One region of the Pseudomonas sp. SK3(2021) genome, then DNA from elsewhere that is predicted to be linked to it. Evidence: predicted binding sites of a transcription regulator. Region 1 holds the regulator's gene; the other holds the start of a gene.

Region 1 (7,267 bases):
CGAACTGGCGGCGAACTATATCACTGCTGATACGGAGCCCCCAAGGCCGAAGCCATGCGTGTTCAGGATCACGACAGGCTAAAACGGGCTTTACAGGGCAATTCCAGCCTATAGAAGGACAAAGGCTGACGAACTTGCGTGAGGGAATCGATCATTACCGCTATAATCGCCGCCTTTTCATCAGGCTATACGATTTCTGACATGAGCCAATCCAGCGACCTGATTCAATCGGCACAACGCACCGTCCGCCTCGAGATAGAAGCCGTGCAAGGCTTGCTGCCACATATCGACGCAGATTTCGTACGCGCTTGCGAGATGATTCTGGCCAGCAAAGGCCGCGTAGTTGTGGTCGGCATGGGCAAGTCCGGGCACATCGGCAACAAGATCGCCGCCACCCTGGCCAGCACCGGCACCACCGCGTTTTTTGTCCATCCGGCCGAAGCCAGCCACGGCGACATGGGCATGATTACCCGGGACGACGTGATCCTGGCCCTGTCCAATTCCGGCTCGACCAATGAAATCGTAACCCTGTTGCCACTGATCAAGCGCCTGGGCATCCAGTTGATCAGCATCACCGGCAACCCCGATTCGGCGCTGGCCAAGGCCGCCGAGGTCAACCTCAACGTCCAGGTCAAGCAAGAGGCCTGCCCGCTGAACCTGGCCCCGACCTCCTCGACCACCGCCGCCCTGGTCATGGGCGACGCCCTGGCCGTGGCGCTGCTGGAAGCCCGCGGCTTCACCGCCGAAGACTTCGCCTTCTCCCATCCGGGCGGCGCGCTGGGCCGGCGCCTGCTGCTGAAGGTCGAGAACGTCATGCATGCCGGCGAGCAACTGCCACAGGTCCAGCGTGGCACGCTGCTCAAGGATGCCTTGATGGAAATGACCCGCAAGGGCCTGGGCATGACCGTCATTGTCGAGGCCGACGGACGCCTGGCGGGGGTCTTCACCGACGGCGACCTGCGCCGCACCTTGGACCGCACCATCGACATTCACCACACCACCATCGATGAAGTCATGACCGTTCACGGCAAGACCGCCCGTGCTGAAATGCTGGCGGCCGAAGCCCTGAAAATCATGGAGGACAATCGAATCAACGCCCTGGTCGTGGTGGACAAGGACGATCGCCCGATCGGCGCCTTCAACCTGTCCGACCTGCTGCGCGCGGGAGTCATGTAATGAGTACGGATCTGCTGCAACGCGGCAAGAACATCAAGCTGGCGGTATTCGACGTCGACGGCGTACTGACCGACGGTCGCCTGTACTTCCTCGAAGACGGCAGCGAATTCAAGACCTTCAACACCCTCGACGGCCAAGGCATCAAGATGCTGATGGCCACGGGCGTGCAGACGGCAATCATCAGCGGCCGCAAGACGCCGGTCGTCGAGCGTCGGGCGAAAAACCTGGGGATTCCCCACCTGTTTCAGGGGCGCGAAGACAAACTGGTAGTGCTGGACGGGCTTCTTGCCCAACTGGGCCTAAGCTATGAGCAAGTCGCCTACCTGGGCGACGATCTGCCGGACCTGCCAGTGATCCGCCGGGTCGGCCTGGGCATGGCCGTCGCCAATGCCGCCCGATTTGTCCGTGAACACGCCCATGGCGTCACCCAGGCCCGTGGCGGCGAAGGTGCCGCCCGCGAGTTCTGCGAGTTGATCCTGCGCGCCCAAGGCAGCCTTGAAGCGGCCCACGCCGCCTACTTATAGAGCCTCCCATGCTGAGCAAAAAGATTCGCAACATACTGATCTTCGGCATCATCACCGTGCTGTTCCTGGCGGTGGGGTACTGGAACATCAGCCCGGAACGCTTCCTCGACAAGCCGGTCGCGCAGGTCGACGAAAGCGCCATCGACTACTACGCCATCAACGCCCGTAGCGTGCAGTACCTGCCCGACGGCAAGCTGCAGTACGAAATGACTTCCGACAAGGTCGAACACCTCAAGGCCACCGAGGTGACCCTGCTGACCAAGCCGGACCTGCAGATGTATCGCGGCACCACCTTCCCCTGGCACGTCCAGAGCGAGCGCGGCGAAGTCAATCCGGATGGCACCCAGGTCGAGTTGATCGATTCGGTACGGGTTTCCCGCACCGACGAGAAAAATCGCAACCTGCTGATCACCACGACCCGCATGACAGTATTCCCGCAGAAGCAATATGCGCAGACCGATCAAGACGTTAGAATCGACGGCGCCGGCGGCGTGACGACTGGCAAGGGAATGAAAGCGTATTTGAAAGACGGCAGGATGAACCTGCTATCGAACGTAAGAGGACAGTATGAGGCTCGTTAAAACCCTCCCTATTTTGCTCGGTCTGGGCGCAGCACTGGGAAGCGTGAGCGCCTGGTCTCTGCCGAACGATAGCCAGCAACCGATCCGCATCCAGGCCGACGACGCTCAACTGGACGACAAGAATGGCGTAGCCACCTACAGGGGCGACGTGATCATCACCCAGGGCTCGATGAAGGTCACCGGCAATACCGTGACCATCACCCGCACCCAGGCCGGTGACATCGACGTGGTGACCTCGGTGGGCAACCTGGCCTACTTCGAACAGCTTCAAACCCAGGGCGATACCAAGCCGGTCCAGGGCTACGGCGTGACCATCCAGTACCATGCCGCGCAGAACCGCGTCGTACTGATCGACCGCGCCAAAGTCGTCGACAAGGACGGCAACATCACCCAGGGCGAGAAAATCGTCTACGACACCAACAAGAAGCTGGCCAGCGCCGGTCGCGCCACCGGCAGCAAGGTCACCGAGTCGCGCCCACGGATCGACATGGTCATCCAGCCGAAAAAGAAAACTGACGAGCAAAAGGCCCAGTAATGGCAACTCTGAAAGCTCAGCACCTGGCCAAGAGCTACAAGAGCCGCCAGGTCGTGCGTGACGTCAGCCTGTCCATCGACAGCGGCCAGATCGTCGGCTTGCTCGGCCCCAACGGCGCCGGCAAGACCACCTGCTTCTACATGATCGTCGGCCTGGTCCAGGCCGATCAGGGTCGCATCCTGATCGACGACCTGGATGTCAGCCACCAGCCGATGCACGGCCGCGCCCGCGCCGGGATCGGCTACCTGCCGCAGGAAGCCTCGATCTTCCGCAAGCTCTCGGTGGCCGACAACATCATGGCCATCCTCGAGACCCGCAAGGAGCTCGACAAGGCCGGCCGTCGCCAGGAACTGGAAAGCCTGCTGCAGGAGTTCCACATCAGCCACATTCGCGACAACCTGGGCATGAGCCTTTCCGGCGGCGAACGTCGCCGTGTGGAAATCGCCCGCGCACTGGCCACCGCCCCCAAGTTCATCCTGCTCGACGAACCCTTCGCCGGCGTGGACCCGATCTCGGTAGGCGACATCAAGCAGATCATTCATCACCTGAAGGCCAAGGGCATCGGCGTACTCATCACCGACCACAACGTCCGTGAAACCCTGGATATCTGTGAAACCGCCTACATCGTCAACGACGGTCAACTGATCGCCGAAGGCGACGCCGAAACCATCCTAGCCAACGAGCTGGTCAAGGAAGTTTACCTGGGCCATGAGTTCCGCTTGTAAGCCCTGAGGTGTTTGGCTGGTCGCCAGAGCGCCCGCCCCAATAGAACCCTGCTGTTTTTATTGTTACAGCGCTCTAGGCAAACACTTCAGTTTCAGGCATATAATTTGCTTATGTTTGGCGCTCACGCGCCCTGTAGTGGATGGCGCATGTGCGCCGGCGAATAAGGTGTTAAGCCCCTGCCATGAAACCATCGCTAGTCCTCAGAATGGGCCAGCAGCTGACGATGACACCGCAGCTGCAACAGGCCATCCGCCTGCTCCAATTGTCGACCCTGGACCTGCAACAGGAAATCCAGGAGGCCCTGGAGTCCAACCCGATGCTCGAGCGCCAGGAAGAAGGCGACGACTTCGATAGCACCGATCCGCTGGCCGACAACGCCGAGCAGAAGCCCAATACCGATATCCAGGAACCCTCCTACCAGGAAGCCGCCCCGACGGTGGACAACCTCGAGGACGGTGAATGGAACGAACGCATTCCCAACGACCTACCGGTCGACACCGCCTGGGAAGACGTCTACCAGACCAGCGCCAGCAGCCTGCCCAGCAACGATGACGATGAGTGGGATTTCACCACCCGCACCTCGGCTGGCGAAAGCCTGCAGAGCCATCTGCTCTGGCAGTTGAACCTGGCGCCCATGTCCGATACCGATCGCCTGATCGCCGTGACCCTGATCGACTGCATCAACAATCAGGGCTATCTGGATGAAACCCTCGAGGAAATCCTCGAAGCCTTCGATCCGGAGCTGGACATCGAACTCGACGAAGTCGAGGCCGTCCTGCACCGCATCCAGCAATTCGAGCCTGCCGGTATCGGCGCCCGCAACCTGGGTGAGTGCCTGCTGTTGCAGCTGCGCCAGCTACCTGCCAAGACTCCTTGGCTGACTGAAGCCAAGCGCCTGGTCACCGACTTCATCGACCTGCTCGGCAGCCGCGACTACAGCCAGCTGATGCGGCGCATGAAGCTCAAGGAAGACGAACTGCGCCAGGTCATCGAACTGGTGCAGAGCCTCAACCCACGCCCGGGCTCGCAAATAGAATCCACCGAAGCCGAATACGTGGTCCCCGATGTCATCGTGCGCAAGGACAACGAACGCTGGCTGGTGGAGCTGAACCAGGAGTCCGTGCCGCGCCTGCGCGTCAACCCGCAGTACGCCGGCTTCGTGCGACGCGCCGACACCAGTGCCGACAACACCTTCATGCGCAACCAACTGCAGGAGGCTCGCTGGTTCATCAAGAGCCTGCAGAGCCGTAACGAAACCCTGATGAAAGTCGCCACCCAGATCGTCGAGCATCAGCGCGGCTTCCTCGAGTACGGCGATGAGGCGATGAAACCACTGGTCCTGCATGACATCGCCGAAGCGGTGGGCATGCACGAGTCGACGATTTCACGGGTGACCACGCAAAAATTCATGCATACCCCTCGGGGCATTTATGAACTGAAATACTTTTTCTCCAGCCACGTAAGTACCTCCGAAGGCGGCGAATGCTCGTCCACGGCGATCCGCGCGATCATCAAAAAACTGGTCGCCGCGGAAAATCAGAAAAAGCCGTTGAGTGACAGCAAGATCGCTGGTTTACTGGAGGCACAAGGCATTCAGGTAGCCCGTCGTACCGTCGCCAAGTACCGCGAATCCCTGGGGATCGCGCCTTCGAGCGAACGGAAGCGGTTGATGTAGCCGCCGGGCTCGCCACAGCGTTCCAGTGGCAGGTCAATCGACCTGCCGCTTTATGCACTGGCAACGAAGGAGAAGCTGTATGCAAGTCAACATCAGTGGACACCAACTGGAAGTGACCGAACCTCTGCGCGCTTACATCGGCGAAAAACTCGACCGACTGGAGCGGCACTTTGACAAGATTACCAATGTGCAGGTAACGCTGGCCGTCGAGAAACTGAAGCAAAAAATCGAGGCCACGCTGCACATCCATGGTGGGGAAGTCGTCGCCAATGCAGAACATGACGACATGTATGCCGCAATCGACTTGCTCACGGACAAGCTTGACCGCCAACTGAAAAAGCATAAGGAAAAGCAACTCCACCTTCTCCAAGGCACGGGTCGCTAACACTCCCCTCCCATGATCCGACTTGAAAGCATCCTGACCCCCGGCCGTTCCCTGGTGAACGTGCCGGGCGGCAGCAAAAAGCGCGCCCTCGAACAAATTGCCAACCTGATCAGCCGAGAAGTGCCTGATCTGGAGATGCAAGATGTCTTCGAAAGCCTGATTGCCCGAGAAAAACTGGGTTCTACCGGTTTTGGCAATGGCATCGCCATTCCACACTGCCGCCTCAAAGGCTGTGAGTCGCCCATCAGTGCCCTGATGCACCTGGACGCTCCCATCGATTTCGACGCCATCGACGGCGCACCGGTCGACCTGCTGTTCGTACTGCTGGTCCCGGAAGCCGCCACCGATGCGCACCTGGAACTGCTCCGGCAGATTGCCAGCATGCTGGACCGCAAAGAGGTGCGCGACAAGCTGCGCAGCGCCACCAGCAACGAAGCCTTGTACAAGGTTGTCCTGGACGAACAGAACGGTCAGTAATCATGCGCTTGATCATCGTCAGCGGCCGGTCCGGCTCGGGTAAAAGCACCGCCCTCGATGTCCTCGAGGACAATGGCTACTACTGCATCGACAACCTGCCGGCCGGGCTGCTGCCCGAACTGGCCGAGCGGGCGCTGATCCATACCGAACTGACGCAGCCACTGGTCGCCGTTTCGATCGACGCCCGCAACCTGCCAAGCCACTTGTCGCGCTTCCCCGAACTGCTCGAGGAAGTACGCAGCCGGCATATCCAGTGCGATGTGCTGTACCTGGACGCCGACGAAGAAACCCTGCTCAAGCGCTTTTCGGAAACCCGCCGTCGCCACCCCTTGAGCAGCAACAATCGCTCTCTGGCCGAGGCGATTCAAGACGAAAGTCACCTGCTGGGTCCGATTGCCGACCTCGCCGACCTCAAGGTCAACACCACCAACCTGAACCTGTATCAACTGCGCGATACCATCAAGTTGCGCCTGTTGAACCAGCCGGAACCGGGCACCGCCTTCCTGGTGGAGTCTTTTGGGTTCAAGCGTGGCATGCCGGTCGATGCCGACCTGGTGTTCGATGTGCGCTGCCTGCCCAACCCGTACTGGAAGCCCGAGTTACGCGCCCAGTCCGGGCTCGACCAGCCGGTTGTCGAATACCTGGCCGCCCAGCCGGACGTCGAGGAAATGTTCCAGGACATCTCCAGCTACCTGCTGAAATGGTTGCCGCGTTTTGCCGCCAGCAACCGCGCCTACGTCACTATTGCCATTGGCTGTACGGGCGGCCACCATCGCTCGGTCTACCTGACCGAACGCTTGGGCCAAGTCCTGCAAAAGTCCCTGAAGAACGTCCAGGTTCGCCACCGCGACCTTAGCTGAAAGGATCTACCCCGCGATGCCTGCTCTGGAAATTGAAATCATCAACAAACTGGGTCTGCATGCCCGTGCCTCGGCCAAGTTCGTCGGCGTGGCCGGTCAGTTTCCTTGCCAGATCCGCGCCGGAAGAACGCCGGAGTCGATGGTCGACGGCAAGAGCATCATGGCGATGATGATGCTGGCCGCCGGCAAGGGCACCAAGATTCATCTGAAGACCGAAGGCGAACAGGAGCAGGAGGCGATGGAAGCGCTGGTGGCACTGATCAATAACTTCTTCGACGAAGGCGAGTAAGGTCGGCGGGGCAAACCTGCCGAAAGGCACTCAGGCGAG
Region 2 (7,267 bases), 2.7 Mb from region 1:
TCAACCACGAGCGCGACCAGCAGTTCACCTACCTGGGCCTGCAGACCCTGTACGATCGCTACTTCATCCACAAGGACGGCGTGCGTTTCGAACTGCCGCAGATTTTCTTCATGCGCGTGGCCATGGGCCTGGCGATCGAAGAAAAGCAGAAAGAAGACCGTGCCATCGAGTTCTACAACCTGCTGTCGTCCTTCGACTACATGGCTTCGACTCCGACCCTGTTCAACGCCGGTACCCTGCGTCCGCAGCTGTCGAGCTGCTACCTGACCACCGTCCCGGACGACCTGTCGGGCATCTACGGCGCCATCCACGACAACGCCATGCTGTCGAAATTCGCCGGCGGCCTGGGCAACGACTGGACTCCGGTGCGTGCGCTGGGCTCCTACATCAAGGGCACCAACGGCAAGTCCCAGGGCGTCGTGCCGTTCCTGAAAGTGGTGAACGACACTGCCGTAGCCGTGAACCAGGGTGGCAAGCGCAAAGGCGCTGTGTGTGCCTACCTGGAAACCTGGCACATGGACATCGAAGAGTTCATCGAGCTGCGCAAGAACACCGGTGACGATCGTCGTCGTACCCACGACATGAACACCGCCAACTGGATCCCTGACCTGTTCATGAAGCGCGTCTTCGATGACGGCAAGTGGACCCTGTTCTCGCCATCGGAAGTGCCGGACCTGCACGACCTGACCGGCAAGGCCTTCGAAGAGCGCTACGAGTACTACGAAGCCCTGTGCGAATACGGCAAGATCAAGCTGTTCAAGACCATCCAGGCCAAAGACCTGTGGCGCAAGATGCTGTCCATGCTGTTCGAAACCGGCCACCCTTGGCTGACCTTCAAGGACCCGTGCAACCTGCGCAGCCCGCAACAGCACGTGGGCGTGGTACACAGCTCGAACCTGTGCACCGAGATCACCTTGAACACCAACAAGGACGAGATCGCCGTTTGCAACCTGGGCTCGATCAACCTGCCGAACCACATCGTCGACGGCAAGCTGGACACCGCCAAGCTGCAACGCACCGTGAACACCGCCGTGCGCATGCTCGATAACGTGATCGACATCAACTACTACTCGGTACCGCAGGCGAAGAACTCCAACTTCAAGCACCGTCCGGTCGGCCTGGGGATCATGGGCTTCCAGGACGCGCTGTACCTGCAGCACATCCCTTATGGTTCCGAGGCTGCCGTCGAATTCGCCGACAAGTCCATGGAAGCGGTGAGCTTCTACGCGATCCAGGCTTCCTGCGACTTGGCCGACGAGCGTGGCGCCTACGAGACGTTCCAGGGTTCGCTGTGGTCCAAAGGCATCCTGCCGCTGGATTCGCAACAGATCCTGATCGAAGCCCGTGGCCAGAAGTACATCGATGTCGACCTGAACGAAAGCCTGGACTGGGCACCAGTGCGCGCCCGTGTGCAGAAAGGTATTCGTAACTCCAACATCATGGCCATCGCGCCGACCGCGACCATCGCCAACATCACCGGCGTGTCGCAGTCGATCGAACCGACCTACCAGAACCTGTATGTGAAATCGAACCTGTCGGGCGAATTCACCGTGATCAACCCGTACCTGGTTCGCGACCTCAAGGCTCGTGGCCTGTGGGACTCGGTCATGATCAACGACCTGAAGTACTACGACGGTTCCGTGCAGCAGATCGAGCGCATCCCGCAAGAACTCAAGGAGCTCTACGCGACTGCCTTCGAAGTGGAAACCAAGTGGATCGTCGACGCCGCCAGCCGTCGCCAGAAGTGGATCGACCAGGCTCAATCGCTGAACCTCTACATCGCCGGCGCCTCGGGCAAGAAGCTCGACGTGACCTACCGCATGGCCTGGTACCGTGGCCTGAAAACCACTTACTACCTCCGTGCCCTGGCCGCGACCAGCACCGAGAAGTCGACCATCAACACCGGCAAGCTGAACGCGGTTTCCGCCGGCGGCAACCACGGTGACGACTCGGTCCTGGCAGCTCCGGCCGGCCCTGCTCCAGTGCCGAAGGCTTGCGCCATCGACGAGCCGGATTGCGAAGCTTGCCAATAAGCTGAGCCGATAGGCGCCTCCCCGGCGCTTATCCGAACCCCCGACAGGCCCTGCCTGCCGGGGGTTTTCTTTTGCCTGGGAAAAAACCGCCCGATCCATCCTCCGCAGCCGCGACGGGCCCGCGAAGTTGCTCCCGAACACAACCCGCCGCCTCGGCAGCGGCTACCCCCTACCTGTGCGTCATGACTCACGCGAGCAAGCTTCGCTCCTTATCTGAAGCGAGCCGCGGTCGATGAAACTTGCTGGCACAAAAAAGCCCCTGCGGAGAGGGGCTTTTTTCAAGCGCTGTCAGCCAGCCATTATCAGGTCATCTGAATAATGGTCTGCATGATGGTGCTCTGGGTGGAGATGGTCTTGGCGTTCGCCTGGTAGTTGCTCTGGGCCTTGATCAGGTCCACGAGTTCGTTGGTCAGGTTGACGTTCGACTCTTCCAGGGAGTTGGACACGATCGAACCCAGGGTGCCGGTTTGTGGAGCATCGTAGCCCGGTACGCCCGAAGCGTAGGTTTCTCTCCAGCTGGTGCCGCCTACCGGCTGCAGGCCTTGTTCGTTGGTGAAGCTGGCCAGGGAGATCTGCCCGATCGCCTTGTTCTGGCTGTTGCTGAAGTTGGCGAACAGGGTACCGGTGCCGTCGATGGTCAGGTTGGTGATCTGGCCAGTGGCATAGCCGTCCTGCACCGGCAGCGAACGCGCGGTATCGGCGTTGAACTGAGTGGTGCTGGTCATGGAGATGGTCACGCCGCCGGCATTGGCGCTGGCACCGTTGGCCGCCCACACACCATTGGTCACGGTGCCTGGCACCCAACCCGCCAGGGTCAGGTTGTTGCCCGGATTAGGTGTAACGGCAGGCGGTGTGATGACCGAAACCAGTTTGCCGGCGGAGTCGAAAGTCATGGTCGATGCGACTGGAGCCGTAGCGCCGGTGGTGGTCGGAGCGGAGCCATCGAGGTTACGACCATCGACCAGGGTGTAGGTCTTCCAGGTGTTGGCCCCGGTTTTCACCATGTACTGGTCCAGCTTGTGCTCGTTGCCCTGGCTGTCATAGATCGGTGTGCTGAACTGCTTGGTGTAGGTTTCCACCTTGGTCGGATCGAAGGCAAAACCTGTCACGCTCTGGTCGATGACCGGCGCGGTGGAGTCCAGGTTGATGGTCGAGGACACCGAGCTGGTGGCCTTCGGCGACAGGTTCGAAGTGTCGATGCGCAGGTCGGTCAGCACGCCGTTGACGATCTTGCCGTTGGCATCGACCGCATAGCCTTGCAGGCGGGCGGTGCCATCGGTGTTGGTGATGTAGCCGTCCTTGTCGGTCTTGAAGGTACCGGCGCGGGTGTAGGTCAGCGAGCCGTTGTCGCTCAGCACGAAGAAGCCCGAACCCTGGATACCCATGTCCAGTACGTTGCCGGTGTTGTTCACGTCGCCCTGGCCGAACTGCTGGGAAACGTTGGCCAGGCGCACGCCGTTACCCACAGTCTTGCTGCCGGTGCCCAGCTTGGTGGCCGAGTAAACATCTGCGAATTCGGCACGGGACGATTTGAAGCCGGCGGTCGCCACGTTGGCGATGTTGTTGCCGGTCACATCCAGTTGCTTGTTGGCAGCATAGAGACCGCTAAGGCCGATATTAAAAGACATATTCCACTCCTTGTGCCGCGTTAATCGGCTCTAGATACCAATGGTTTGAACTTTGGAGAGCGCCACGGGGCTGCTCAACCCTGCGAGGTTCAACATCAGCTCACCGCCGGTCTGGCTGATGGTGACGCTGTTGACCGTCGCAGGCAGGTAGGTGACCAGGTCGGTCCCCTTGCCATCGATCGTTGTGCTGGCCTTGAAGGTGTAATTACCCGGATCGGCCTTGGTGCCGTCGGTCTTGGTACCGTCCCAGACAAAACTGGTGCTGCCGGCCTTCTGACTGCCCAGGTCGAGGGTCTTGACCGCCTTGCCATCCTTGTCGGTGATGGTCACGGTGACGCCGCTGACGCCGGTAGGCACAGTCACCGAACCGGTCATGCTCTTGGTGGTGTCGACCTGGGTGGTACCGGTCTGGACGATCACCGAACGCCCCACCAGGGACGAAGCCTGCAGGGCCTGGGACGACTTGTAGTTGCCGGTGATGGAATTCACCGAGGTATTGAGGGTGGTGATCCCTTCCAGGGTGGAGAACTGCGCCAACTGGGCAACGAACTCGCTGTTGTCCTGTGGATCCAGCGGGTTCTGGTTTTTCAGCTGGGTCACCAGCAGCTTCAGGAACGCGTCCTTGCCCAGCTCATTTTTTCCCTTGACGCTGTTGGTGGCCGCCGCCAGGCCGTCATTGCTGGTAGTCGGGGTCTTCTTCGAGGAGTTCGCAAGGATCTCCTTGAGCGTCAGGCCACTGGTGCTATCGGAAACACTCATCTGAGTCGCCTCTTATCACTGACCGAGGGTCAGGACCTTCTGCATCATGGTTTTGGCGGTGTTCATCATTTCCGCGTTGGTCTGGAACGAGCGACTGGCGGAAATCATGTCGGCCATTTCTTCCACCACATTGACGTTCGGGTAATAGACATACCCCTTGGCGTCGGCAGCCGGATGGTTAGGCTCGTAACGCGCCTCGAGGTTGCTCTGGTCCTCGACCACACCCAGCACCTGAACGCCCTGACCGGCCGCATCCTGGTTCTGGAACAGCGACTGGCTGCCACCGCTTTGCGCGCCCTGGAACATGGTGGCGAACACCGGGTGGCGCGCACGATAGGTCTGGTCGATGCTCGAGGAGACTGTCTCGGCGTTGGCGATGTTACTGGCGACGGTGTTCAAGCGAGTGGTCTGGGCACTCATGCCACTACCGGCAATATTGAAAACACTGGCGAGGGACATGGATTACTCTCCGCGCAGGGCTGACACCAGCCCTTTGAATTTGCTGTTGAGCAGCGTGAAGCTGGCCTGGAAGTTCACCGAGTTCTCGGCGTAGTTCGACTGTTCCAGTTGGGCATCCACGGTGTTCTGGTCGATCGATGGCTGCATCGGCGTGCGGTACAGCAGCGATTCGTCGCCGCTGCTCAGGCCTTCAGCTTCGATGTGCCGGCTGTTGGTCATGTTCAGGGCAAAGGTACCGTTCTTGGCTTTCTCGTTCTGCTCGGCGAGCACGGCGGAGAAGTCCAGATCCCGAGCCTTGTAGTTCGGGGTGTCGGCGTTGGCGATGTTGTTGGCCAGCACCTCGGCACGCTTGGCGCGAAAACCAAGGGCTTGTTCATGAATGCCGAGCGCTTTATCGAAGCTGATGCTCATGTCGGGAAACCTTCGACCAGATTTTTCGTAAGCAGGACATAGCAAGCCGCGTGCCAAGTGCTCGAAGCCCGTAAACCAAGGCTTTGCGGGCAGCGGCAAAGCGGCAATGCCAGAAAAGCGGCAAGGCATTTCCGCGAAACGTCAGCAAAGCGGCAATGCCGCTATTGCCGCCCTGCGCGCAGAAGGAATCGCGGGCACAAAAAAATCTATGGTCACCCCCGTTTTTGCAATACTGATTAATGGGTGAAGTGGTTGGCTTGCTTAAATCTATCCGGCGTCTGTTTGGGGGCATGCCCCGCGCCACGATGAGAGTCGCGCCTGACGATCCTGAAAAATGCCGCGGCTTCTGAAGCCGATTTTTGTGCCAGGTTCTTCGTCAGGCCGGTGGGCCGTTCACGTCATCCGTTGTTCAGCTATCGCAAAACCTGAAGGGTGCTTCGTGGTGCTGCAACAACCGCAGGGTCAGGCGCTCAGCGCGCCTGGCCCTGCTTCATACTGCGTATGGTGGGCCGCTAGCGCCCACGCGATCCGCGCCAGCTTGTTAGCCAAAGCACAGGCCACCACGTTCGAGTGGCGTCGCGTCAGCATTGAGCGTACCCAGTCGGCCAAACGGCCGCGCTGGTAGTCCAGCCTTTGCAGGTAGACCCGCGCACACTGCACCAGTAATTGCCGCAGGTGCTTGTCACCGCGCTTGCTGATGCCGAGCAAATTCGCCTTGCCACCGGTGCTGTACTGTCTGGGCACCAGACCCACAGATGCTGCGAAGTCGCGACTGCACTTGTACTGCTGGCCGTCGCCCATTTCCACCGCCAGCAGGCTGGCGGTGATCGGCCCGACACACGGCAGGCTCAGCAGGCGACTGCCCAGATCATCGGCGGCCAGCTGGCCTGCCAGCTCTTTATCCAGTTCCTTGACCTGCTCATCCAGGTAAGCGAAGTGATCGTGCAGGCGTTGCAACTGCCCGGTGAGCCGAACCGGCAACTCATGCTCGGCCAAGATACTCGCCAAACGTTTCATGATCGCCAGACCTTTGGGCAGGCTGATACCAAACTCCAGCAGGAAACCGTGCATCTGATTGGCGGCTTTGGTGCGGTCGTGCACCAGCGATTCGCGCAGGCGGTGCAGAACGGAAAGGGTCTGCTGCGCCTCGGTTTTAGGCGTAACAAAGCGCATCGATGGGCGCGAGGCCGCTTCGCAAATGGCCTCGGCGTCGACGAAGTCGTTTTTGTTGCCCTTGACGAAGGGCCGGACGAACTGCGGAGAAATCAGTTTGGCCTGATGCCCCATGGCGATCAGCTGACGAGCGACAAAATGCGCGCCGGCACATGCCTCCATCACCACGGTGCAAGCCGGCAGATTGCCGAAGAACTGCATCATCTGTGGACGCGAGAGCTTCTTGTGAAACACCTCTCGGCCCGCAGTGTCCTGGCCGTGCAGGTGGAAACTGTGCTTGCCGAGATCGATTCCGATCAGCGCTGACTCGCTCATGAGGATGGCCTCCGAAAACAAAACACCCTGCGAAAGCGTAGCCCTCGCAGGGTGTGGGGGTGACCATCTCATTAAGGCCCGAAGGCCTCTCTTTTCATCAGCGACAATCTTACTTCGCCTGGTAAATGATCCCAGGGCTGCACTGGACCATCTGATAATGGTCGGGCAATCCATTGAGCGCCTCGGACGCCCCAAGAAACAGATAACCGCCCGGCTTCAGGGTGCTGTGAATGCGCATCAGGATGTCCTTCTTCACCTCGGCGGAGAAGTAGATAAGCACATTGCGGCAGAACACCACGTCGAACTTGCCCAGGCTGGCATAGCTGTCCAGCAGGTTGAACGAGCGGAACTCGACACGGCTCTTGATCGGTGCCTTGACCACCCAGCGCCCCGGCCCCTTGGGATCGAAATAGCGCTGCAGGCGATCGGCAGACAAACCGCGACCGATCGCCAGGCTGTCGTACTCGCCGGTCTTGCAGTTGTTCAACA

The links. The regulator sigma-54, encoded in region 1, starts transcription at its own class of promoters, with help from an activator protein. The targets are predictions, from matches to a motif close to ANTGGCATNNANNTTGCTNT.
Region 2: a site for sigma-54 is predicted at 5,329-5,348, ahead of flgB (flagellar basal body rod protein FlgB). Genes of this name have one in related genera too.

Annotation. Positions count from the first base shown of each region.
Region 1 is NZ_CP061943.1:1,242,245-1,249,511, reverse strand. Features, by position in the region: gene IF690_RS05525 (KpsF/GutQ family sugar-phosphate isomerase) at 202-1,176, shown strand; gene IF690_RS05520 (KdsC family phosphatase) at 1,176-1,700, shown strand; gene lptC (LPS export ABC transporter periplasmic protein LptC) at 1,709-2,281, shown strand; gene lptA (lipopolysaccharide transport periplasmic protein LptA) at 2,268-2,816, shown strand; gene lptB (LPS export ABC transporter ATP-binding protein) at 2,816-3,541, shown strand; gene IF690_RS05500 (RNA polymerase factor sigma-54) at 3,724-5,217, shown strand; gene hpf (ribosome hibernation-promoting factor, HPF/YfiA family) at 5,297-5,602, shown strand; gene ptsN (PTS IIA-like nitrogen regulatory protein PtsN) at 5,615-6,079, shown strand; gene rapZ (RNase adapter RapZ) at 6,082-6,939, shown strand; gene IF690_RS05480 (HPr family phosphocarrier protein) at 6,956-7,228, shown strand; gene IF690_RS05475 (ZIP family metal transporter) at 7,259-7,267, opposite strand, start outside.
Region 2 is NZ_CP061943.1:5,003,786-5,011,052, forward strand. Features, by position in the region: gene IF690_RS21885 (ribonucleoside-diphosphate reductase subunit alpha) at 1-2,033, shown strand, start outside; gene flgE (flagellar hook protein FlgE) at 2,336-3,661, opposite strand; gene flgD (flagellar hook assembly protein FlgD) at 3,692-4,420, opposite strand; gene flgC (flagellar basal body rod protein FlgC) at 4,436-4,879, opposite strand; gene flgB (flagellar basal body rod protein FlgB) at 4,883-5,290, opposite strand; gene IF690_RS21910 (IS110 family RNA-guided transposase) at 5,753-6,778, opposite strand; gene cheR (protein-glutamate O-methyltransferase CheR) at 6,888-7,267, opposite strand, start outside.